DNA from 3 places in the Sphingomonas sp. Leaf38 genome. Region 1 is predicted to be linked to each of the others. Evidence: riboswitches for the same ligand, from Rfam matches in the RefSeq annotation. Region 1 holds a riboswitch; each other region holds the start of a gene.
The links. Region 1 has a riboswitch for cobalamin ahead of ASE88_RS03675 (DUF1636 domain-containing protein). Riboswitches for the same ligand answer to the same signal wherever they lie in the genome.

Region 2: linked by a shared signal. The riboswitch ahead of ASE88_RS02740 (TonB-dependent receptor) and the one ahead of ASE88_RS03675 (DUF1636 domain-containing protein) in region 1 are both predicted to bind cobalamin.
Region 3: linked by a shared signal. The riboswitch ahead of ASE88_RS10185 (TonB-dependent receptor plug domain-containing protein) and the one ahead of ASE88_RS03675 (DUF1636 domain-containing protein) in region 1 are both predicted to bind cobalamin.

The regions. Positions count from the first base shown of each region.
Region 1 covers NZ_LMLD01000009.1:291,977-295,212, reverse strand. The annotation lists gene cobO (cob(I)yrinic acid a,c-diamide adenosyltransferase) at 36-635, shown strand; cobalamin riboswitch at 731-925, shown strand; gene ASE88_RS03675 (DUF1636 domain-containing protein) at 1,102-1,509, shown strand; gene cobT (nicotinate-nucleotide--dimethylbenzimidazole phosphoribosyltransferase) at 1,506-2,519, shown strand; gene ASE88_RS03665 (histidine phosphatase family protein) at 2,516-3,085, shown strand; gene cobS (adenosylcobinamide-GDP ribazoletransferase) at 3,082-3,236, shown strand, end outside.
Region 2 covers NZ_LMLD01000009.1:69,504-72,739, forward strand. The annotation lists gene ASE88_RS02740 (TonB-dependent receptor) at 1-1,854, opposite strand, end outside; cobalamin riboswitch at 1,926-2,166, opposite strand; partial or broken gene ASE88_RS19340 (xylan 1,4-beta-xylosidase) at 2,473-2,724, opposite strand; gene ASE88_RS02745 (FadR/GntR family transcriptional regulator) at 3,155-3,236, opposite strand, start outside.
Region 3 covers NZ_LMLD01000011.1:602,082-605,317, reverse strand. The annotation lists gene ASE88_RS10185 (TonB-dependent receptor plug domain-containing protein) at 1-1,133, opposite strand, end outside; cobalamin riboswitch at 1,249-1,465, opposite strand; gene ASE88_RS10180 (TonB-dependent receptor) at 1,542-3,236, opposite strand, start outside.

The DNA.
Region 1 (3,236 bases):
GCGATCCGCCATCGGGAGCGCGAGAGGACAGGATCATGCGGACCGATGACGAGCAGAATGCCAAGAGCGCCAAGCGCAAGGAGGTCCATGACCGGATCGTCGCGACCAAGTCGATCGAGAAGGGGCTGATCATCGTCCACACCGGCAAGGGCAAGGGCAAGTCGACCGCCGCGTTCGGCATGGCGGTGCGGATGATCGGGCATGGGCGGAAAGTCGGCGTCGTCCAGTTCGTCAAGGGCGCGATGGCGACCGGCGAGAAGGCGGTCTTCGACGCGTTCCCCGCGCTGTGCGAGTTCAAGCCGATGGGCGAGGGGTTCACCTGGGACACGCAGGACCGCGCCCGCGACATCGCGGTGGCGCGTGAGGCATGGGACGAGGTCAAGCGGATGATCGCCGATCCATCCTATGCGATGGTAGTCGCCGACGAGCTCAACATCGTGCTGCGCTACGACTATCTGCCGGTCGACGAGGTTCTCGCGGCGTTGGCGGCGAAGCCTGAGATGACGCATGTCGTCATCACCGGGCGGAACGCGCCCGAGGCGGTGATCGAGGTCGCGGATCTGGTGACGGACATGACGCAGGTGAAGCATCCGTTCCGGTCGGGCGTGAAGGCGCAGTTGGGCGTGGAGTTTTAGCGGCGCGGCCGACACGGATAACGGAAGGCGACGGGTTGCGGGGGAGCGCGCGGAACGCACTTGCCCGTGTCTTGCGTCGCCACTTCCGCCCGCGTATCGCTCGACCTGCGACAGGTTCCCCCGACGTTAGCGCCGAGGGGGATGAAAATGGGAACGGGAAACACCCGGCTGCCCCTGCAACTGTACGCGGCGAGCCACCGTGCCTCATGCCATTGGGTTCATCCCGAGAAGGCGGCGCGGACGGCGTTGACCCGCGAGCCAGGAGACCTGCCCGTCGCGGTCGTCTTTCGTCCGGCCAGGGTGCGCCGAACGGACGGGTAACACCCCGAGCGACGACATCGCTTCGCGTCGCGCGGAGGCTGGAGGCGTGCGCCTTCAGCCCTTGCGCGGGGCGGGATCGACTGTCCGAAGGGGTAACCATGGCTGCATTCTATCATTTTTCGTATCCGCGCGTCCGAGCCTCCGCATGTTGAAGCCGGTCGAAGACGGAGTCGCGGTCGTCGCGTGCACCACCTGCCGCCATTCCGCCGACGCGCGCGACGATGCCGAGGGGCAGCGCGGTGGGGCACGGCTCGCCAGCGCGCTGAAGGCGGTGCAGGCGAGCGATCCCGCTTACGCCGACGTCGCGGTGCAGGAGATGCCGTGCCTGTTCGCATGCCAGGATTTCTGCACGATCCATCTGCGTGCACCCGCCAAGGTCGGCTATGTGCTCGGCCGGTTCGAGCCGACCGAGGACGCTGCGCGCGCGATCCTCGATTATGCCAAGCTCTACGACGAGAGCGCGTTCGGCCAGGTGCCGTTCAAGCAATGGCCGCAGGGCGTGAAGGGGCATTTCATCACGCGCACCCCGCCCGCCGGGTTCGTCGTCGAATGACGGCGTTTGCGACGCCTGCCGCATTTCTCGCGGCCTTGCGCGGGTTGCCGCAGGCCGACGCTTCGGCGCGATCCGCGGCGGTGGCGCGGCAAGGCGAGCTGACCAAGCCACCGGGGTCGCTTGGGCGGCTGGAGGATATCGCGGTGTTCATGGCGGGCTGGCAGGGCAACCCGCTGCCCCGGCTCGATCGTGGCAGCGCGGTCGTGTTCGCGGGCAATCACGGCGTCGTCGCGCGCGGCGTGAGCGCGTTTCCAGCCTCGGTCACAGCGCAGATGGTGGTCAATTTCGAGGCCGGCGGCGCGGCGATCAACGCGTTGTCGCACGCCGCGGGGCTCGACCTCAAGATCGTGCCGCTCGACCTTGATCGGCCGACCGCGGATTTCACGCAGGCGCCGGCGATGAGCGAGGAGGAATGCCTGGCCGCGATCAACGCGGGCGCCGCGGCGGTCGCGGATGCGCCGAACCTGATCGTGCTGGGCGAGATGGGGATCGGCAATACGACGAGCGCGGCGGCATTGTGTCTGGCGAGCTTTGGCGGATCGGCAAGTGACTGGGTGGGACCTGGCACCGGGGTCGATGGCGACGGGATCGCGCGCAAGATCGCGGTCGTCGAGGCCGGGTTCGCGCTGCACCGCGACGCGCTGACCACGCCGTTCGAGATTCTGCGGCGGCTTGGCGGACGCGAATTGGCGGCGATCGCTGGCGCGGTGGTCGCGGCGCGGCTGGCGGGCGTCCCGGTGATGCTCGACGGGTTCATCTGTTGCGCGGCGATCGCGCCATTGGCGGCTGCATGCCCCGACATCGTCGCGCACTGCCTGGCCGGGCATGTCTCGGCCGAGCCGGGTCACCGCGCGTTGCTCGAGCGGATCGAACTCGAGCCGTTGCTGTCAATGGGGATGCGGCTGGGCGAGGCGAGCGGCGCGGCGACGGCGACGATGCTCGTCCGGGCGGCGCTGGCCACGCATGCCGAGATGGCGACATTCGCCGAGGCGGGCGTCGCGGCAGCGTGAGCGCGTACATGCTGTATCTGATGCGGCATGGTGCGCCCGCGGTGACGGGGCGATTGCTCGGGCGGACTGACGATCCGGCGACCGAAGCGGGGATCGCCGCCTGCGTCGCGCGCGCCGACGGGCTCGACGTCGCGCGGATCGAGGCGTCCGACCTGATCCGGGCGCGGGCGTGTGCGGAGGCGATCGGTAGCCCACGCAGCCTGCCGGTTGTGGTGGAGCGACGGTGGCGCGAGCTCGATTTCGGGGCGTGGGATGGTTTGTGCCCGGCGGCGATCGATCCGGCCGAGCTGGGCGCCTTTTATGACGATCCGGACGCTGCGCCGCCGCCGGGGGGCGAACGCTGGTCTTCGCTGCACGATCGTGTCGCGTCCGCGCTGGCGGCGATGCCGCCGGCCCCGACGCTGGTCGTGACGCATGGCGGTGCGATCCGGGCGGCGCTTGCAGACCTTTGCGGGTTCGATTCTCGGCAGATCTGGGCGTTCGACCTGCCCTATGCCGCGCTGGTGTCGCTCCGGGTGTGGCCGGGACTGACGCGGACCGTGCAGATCGTCGGGCTGGCGACATGACGCGGCTGATCGTCGCGTTCGGTTTCCTGACCCGGCTGCCGATGCCGCGCTTGGCAATGGAGGCGGATGATTTCGCCGCGGCGATCCGGGTCTACCCGCTGGTCGGGCTCGCGATCGGCGTGCTCGTCGCGCTGGCAGGCTGGCTGGGCGC
Region 2 (3,236 bases), 220 kb from region 1:
CGCAGCCTCGATACCCCTGGCCGATCGCTGGCCGACCTGCTCGACCGGGCTTGTCGGGGTCAACTGTGCCAGCAGGCGTTTCTTGACGATGCGGTAGGCGGCGAGGGTGGCGGTGCCGCGACCGTCGAGGAACACCGCCTTGGCGCCGACCTCGACCTGATCGCCCACCGCGTTGCTGAACTGCACCTGCCCGGTCGAATAGGTGGTCAGCGTCCCCAGCGGGTCCACGCCGGTGGCATATTGCGCATAGAGCGACACCGTCGGGATCGGCTGATAGACGCTCCCGACCCGCCAGGTCACATTGTGCAGCCGCTTGTCGAGCGCGAACGTCTCGGTGCTGACGCCGCCTGGATCATCGATCCACCAGCGGCGGATCGTGTCACGCTCGTAGCGCACGCCACCGACGATCGAGACGTGCGTCCCGAGCTTCAGCCGGTCCTCGGCAAAGACCGCATATTCGGTGGTGCGTGTGCGATAACGCGGTGCGATGCCCTGTGTGTCGATGATCAGACCGGGATCGAACGCCGCGGGATCGACCTCCAAAATCTGGGGATCAGACCCGAAATTGTGTGAATAGGTCAGTTTGATGAGGTTGACGTCGAAGCCCACGATAAGGTCGTTGCCGACGCCATCGGCGACGTCCGTCCTGAGCGTCACGCTGCCCTGATCGCCCCATTGCGTCTGGTCGTGGACGATCCCGGTCATGTCGGTACGCAGGATGCCGCCCGGTGTGCCGGTGTTGCCACTGGCGTTGGCGCAGACGCCGTCCGCGGCGATCCAGCAATAGCTTTCGAGATTGAGCCAGGAGCGTTTGGAGGTGAGGCGATAGGCCTGGTTGCTGACGGTGACCATGTCGTTCGGCGTCCAGTCGACCTGCAGGCTGGTGCGGTTGTCGCGGTAGCGAATATAGCCGTCGCGCGTGTTGTAGTTGCGTTTCCGGATGCGGTCGTCGAGCCGTCCGCCGATCAGCGGCGTACCGAAATAGCGCATCGGCTTCTGATCGCCGTAATCGTCCCGCGCGGTGATGACGAGCGTGTCGGTCGGTGCCCAGCGCAGCGTCCCCGAGACGGCATGGCTGCGCGACTGGCCACGATCGACATAGCCGTCGGACCGCCGATAGCTGCCGTCGATCCGGTAGGAGAGGCGCTCGGTGATCGGCCCCCCTGCGCCGGCCGCCACATGCAAGCTGTCCTGCGAGCCATAGCCGATCTCGCCTTCCATTTGCGTCTGCTGCGTATGGGGTTTGCGCATCAGGACATTGACCGCGCCGCCCAGCGCACCCTGGCCGTAGAGAACCGAGGCCGGGCCGCTCAGGACGTCGATTCGTTCGACCATCCAAGGATCGGTCGGGAAGGTAATCGTGCCGGCAGCCGGAAACAGCCTTATGCCGTCGATGAGTTGGAGCACGGATCCCTGACCGCTGAAGCCTCGTGCGGCGAGCGCGGTGCCGCCATTGCCGGGGTTGCCAGCGTTGCTGATGCCCGGTGCGCGGCTCGTCGCGTCGATCACCGACATGTCGCCGCGCGCGCGGATCGTGGCGCCATCGATGACCGAGATCGTCGCGGGGGTCTCGAGCGGCGTGAGGCGCAGGCGGCTGCCGGTCTGATTTGGCGTGGTTAGCGTGTCGCGGGCATGCTGGCCGATAACCAGAATGTCCTCATTGTCGGTGGCAGGCAAAGACTGAGCGTTGAGCGGTGCTGCGAAAACAGGCGACAGCAAAGCGCCCGCGAACGCGAGGCGAGACAATTGGAACGGCATTACGGTAACCCCCGGGGCGTCGAGCGAACCCGGCAGGGACCTCCCGCGAACGGCCGACATTCGCGCCAGCCGGACGCCATCGCGACCGGCACGCATGCCAGTGCGGTCCCCACCGCACACGTCGTCGCTCGACGGAGTACCGTGCCGCGGCCACCCCCTGGGCCAGGCAAGAGCGACCAGACGCCGGCAGGTCTCCTGGCTCACGGGTCGTCACACGATGCACGGCCTTCCCAGGCCTTCGTAACTTACGTCCGGCCCAGTGGCTGCCCCTTCCTATGAGGGAAGGAGCGATATGCATCGCGCTCGCCGCTTACAGTTGCAGGGACAGCCTCGGATTCAGGCGGCGAACCACCTTCACCGCGTTCCCTATTAAGTCCCTCTCAGGACACCGACGCGATCATGCCGGCCTGCTTCAAAAGCAGATCAGCGCCGCCGATGTATCCCGACCAATGCCTTCGGGCAATCGCCATAGCCGAACGTCACGGTCTAGCGTCCCTACCGGCTTTCCCCATAGCGAGGGATCGCTCATCCATGATCATCATGTGGTGGTCAGATGTGGGAAAAACCGGTCTGCATCTCCACGTTGCGGCGACCAGTGTTTTGCGCCGCCTGCGCCGACCGGCCGGCGCTTGGCGCATATCTGGGGCCGTTCTATGTACCGACTCCAGAAACGGCGAGTGCGCAAAAACTTTGGCTGCGGAACGCCGTTCCCCGTCAAAGTGCGTCGTACCGGAAGTCGCGAAAGCATGCCTCTCCGCTACCCGCCGAGTGGAGGTCGGGACGCAACATGGGGGAGTCGCCCCGGACATCATGGTGATAGCCCGACACCTCGATGCCTCGATACACGCGTTGCCAGGTCTTGCCGGCATCGCCGCTGGTAGGGACCGCAACGATGTGGCGTGCGTTCGTGATCCGTGTCGGCATGCGGCGTCCATGCTCACTGGCCGGACGCCTGAGCGCAAAGCCAGGTCCGCGCGGCGCCTCAGCGGGTGGCATGCACGTCGGTATCGGGATCAACTTGGCCTCTCGCGGAGGTTCTGGAAGTAGAGGCGGGGAGGCACTCGTTCTTGGCGCGGTCGGGACCTCGCAGGTGCACTTGGAACGGCTTGAGACGGTCGCGGATGCTCGGCAGGGTCGCGAACCGGTCGATCGAGGGGAGCATGTGGTTCGCAGAAACATGCCCTCAAGGCCGAAGCTGTCGAACAGCGCTTCCGACGCTCTCGCCCGCTCGCTTATCATTGGCCCGTCTCCGCTCACCTCACGAAGATTGAATCAGACCATCGAGACTGTTGCAGGGTGAGCTTATCGCCATAATCGACCAAGCGCGGACATTCCGCGTTGCCTGCAATCCTTCTCCAACGGCCGTTCACGCAATTTCAAGCGTCGGTCCTTGCGATCAGGCGGTCAGGCGTTGGGTAACCTTGCCGCGCTGGGACTCGATTTCGGATCGGGCGCGTTCCAGCACTTCGACTTCGGTT
Region 3 (3,236 bases), on a different contig from region 1:
TCGTTACGGACGCCGCCGGTCAGCGTGAGGATATCGATCGGCTTGACGATCAGCTGGCCGTACACGCTGGTGATGCCGGTATCGGCATAGCTGAAGCCGTCATTGTAGCGGCTGTTCTCGCGCTCGACACCCGCGACGACGCGGACCTGGTCGAGCGGACGGAAGTCGCCCTGATATTCGTAACGCTCGCTGCGGCCGCGACCGAGGAACGACACGTCGCCGCCCGGCTGCGAGAAATTGTCGCGGTTGATGTCGGCGATCGTGAACGCGACGCGGTTGTTGAACCGGCCATCGGCGAAGTTCGCGTGCAGGCCGGCATAGCCATAGAGTTCCTGCGTGGTGCCATAGGCGGCACTGTCCGCGACCACGAACGTATTCGGGTCGAACCCGTCGTCGATGTCGACGCGGCTGTCCGCGAAATAGCCGCGCAGGTCGAGGCCGATGCCCGGCGCGAACTCGACGCCCAGCCGCCCCGTCGCACCGTACTGGCGATATCCGTCGCGCTCGGTGCCGCTTGCCGCGGACGAGATGCCGTCGCTGCGCAGGTAGCCGCCGGTCAGCGAGCCCGATACCGGGCCCTTCGCGCCCGACACGCCCGCGCTCGCGAACACGCTGTCCGCATAGCCATATTCGGCGTTGGCGCGCGCCTGCAAACCCTCGGTCGGCGCGGCGGTGATGATGTTGACGACGCCGCCGATCGCCTGGCTGCCCCATGGCACCGAGTTCGGTCCGCGCAACACCTCGATCCGCTCGACCGAGCTCGACAGGAGATTGCCGAAATTGAAGCCGCCGCCGGTCGACGACGGATCGTTGACGCGGACGCCGTCGATCACGACCAGAGTCTGGTCCGCCTCGGCGCCGCGGATGCGGACGCCGGTCAGCGCGCCGACTGTGCCGTTGCGCGTGACGGTGACGCCAGGCGTGGTCGCGAGCAGATCGGATACCACGGTGGTCTGCCGGCGCTCGATCTCGGCGCGGTCGATCACCGTGACGGCCTGGCCGATTTCGCTCAGCGGTTGCGCGGCGCGGCTCGCGGTGACGACGATGTCCGAGGCATCGCTATCGGGAATCGTCTGGGCGTTCGCCGGTGCCGCGATCGTCGCGGCGCCTAGGAGGAGGAAGAACTTCGTCATCAGGCACGTCCTAACCAGAACCGCCTGCGACCATTCGCGGGGCGGCCAGACGTCTCTCGCTCGAGGGAACCCGGCGGGACCGGAGCACTCGTCCGCGCCGGACACCCGCCCGCGCAGTGGATCGACCGTGAGAGGCAGGTCTCCTGGCTTCCGGGTCGCCGCGCCCACCCCGCCTTCCCAGGCTGAAACCCAGTGGCATCTTCGGGGTGGCCGCTATCCGGTCACAGTTGCGGGTACAGCGCCGGTCTTGCGGATGGGGTCGCACCGACCCGGCCCGCGCACCGACTTCCCTTTTGATCCCGTCGCCGGGAACCCTTCACGCGAATGGCATTAGTCGCGCGCTCTGCACGGGTCAACGCAGCGGATACCGCCGTAATCCTGTCCCGCGACGACGAGACTATGACGCGGTTAGCGCAAACCGTAACGCAGACCGACCCAGATCGTTCGCGGCGTCGCGCGCTCGACGATGTTTGCGCCGCTTATCCCCGCCTCGACCCGCTCGTTGAGGACATTCTCGGCCCGGAACTCGGCTGTCAGCGAGCGCAGGATCGGCAGCGCCGCATAGGCATCGAGCGTCGTCGCCGGATCGAGCACGCGCGTATTCTGGTCGTCGTCGAACTGCTGGCCGATATGCCGCACCGTCAGCGACACCGCCGCCGCATCGTGTCGCCAGTCGACCGTTCCCGACACCTGGTCGCGTGGCGTCTGCGCGGGTCGCAAGCCGTCCAAGGCGGCGGTGATCCCCGAACCCTCGACCGTCGAATTGGTGTGCGACCACGACGCCTGCACGCCCAGTCGCCCAGGGCGATACGCCGCATCCAGTTCGAAGCCGTGCGCACGGATCGCGTCGAGATTCTGGCGGACGCGATAGGTCGTCACCCCCGGCAGGATCTGTGGCGGATTGGTCGTCGTGACGTTCGCCACGGCTTCCTTCAGCCGGTTATGGAAATAGGTTGCGGCGATGCTCACGCCGGGGGCCGGGGTCAGCGTCGCCCCGGCTTCGACCCCGGTCAGTCGCTCCGGCGATAATTGGGCGTTCGCCGCGGTCGCGTCGTTACCGACCCGGAAAGGGCGATAGAGTTCGTTGAGCGTCGGCAGGCGCCAGCCGCGATAGCCCGCTGCGCGCAGCGTGATTGCCTCGACCGGCTGGTACGCCACGCCCGCCCGGCCGGTCGTCTCGCTGCCATCGCGATCCGCGTAGCGCAGATTGGTCAACGCAGCGCCGCCCGCGAGCGGTCGTTCCGACAGATAGCCGCCATCGATCGACCACCAGTCGACCCGTGCGCCCAGACTGAACGTAAAGCTACCCGCGACGACGCTCCCATCGGCGAACGCGCCGGTTGTCGTCGTGCCCCCCCCCGCCTCGCGCCGACGCGACGGTACGGCGTTCACGAACGTATAGAGCTCCTGCGTCTTGCCGCTCACGTCGCGGATATCCGCGCCGACCCTGAGCGTGATGTTCTCGCCCAGCGGCGGCGCGATCTCGATCCGCCCGCCGAGCCCTGTCGCCGGCGTGTTATACTGGTTCAACGACTGGGTCGCGGTCGTCCGCGCGGCATTGATACTGTTGAAGCTGCTCGCGAACGCGCGCGTCTGCAGATACGCCAGCGCCGAATAGCCCCAGGCGCCGCGGCCGATCAGGCGAAGGCTGGCATCCGCTCCCTCGCTCCTGTTGGCGGTGAAGTCGCTCCCCCGGTCGCGCCGGTCGGTGAATGCGCTCGCATTCATCTGCAATTCGGTCTTCGCATCGATCCCGACGACCGTCCGCAGCGCGCCCGACGCCTGTTCGTACGGGGCGGCATGATCGACGATCCCGCGGCTCTCCTCGACGGTCGGCGTAAAGCCGTCACCACGCGCGTACGCGCCCGATAGCGTCGCGAACCCCGATCCGCGCACCAACGCTGCCGACGCTTGCCCGTCGACCGAGTCGCGACTGCCATAGGCGACGCTGCCCTGGACCGGGGTGAGTTGATCGGGTGTCGCGCTGTCCAACTCGACCGTCCCGGCGAGCGCACCCGGCCCCTGATACCCGCTCCCGCCGCCACGCGTCACGCGGATGCGCCCGAGCCGCCCCGTCGCATAGGCCGGAAACGCCACCCAGCC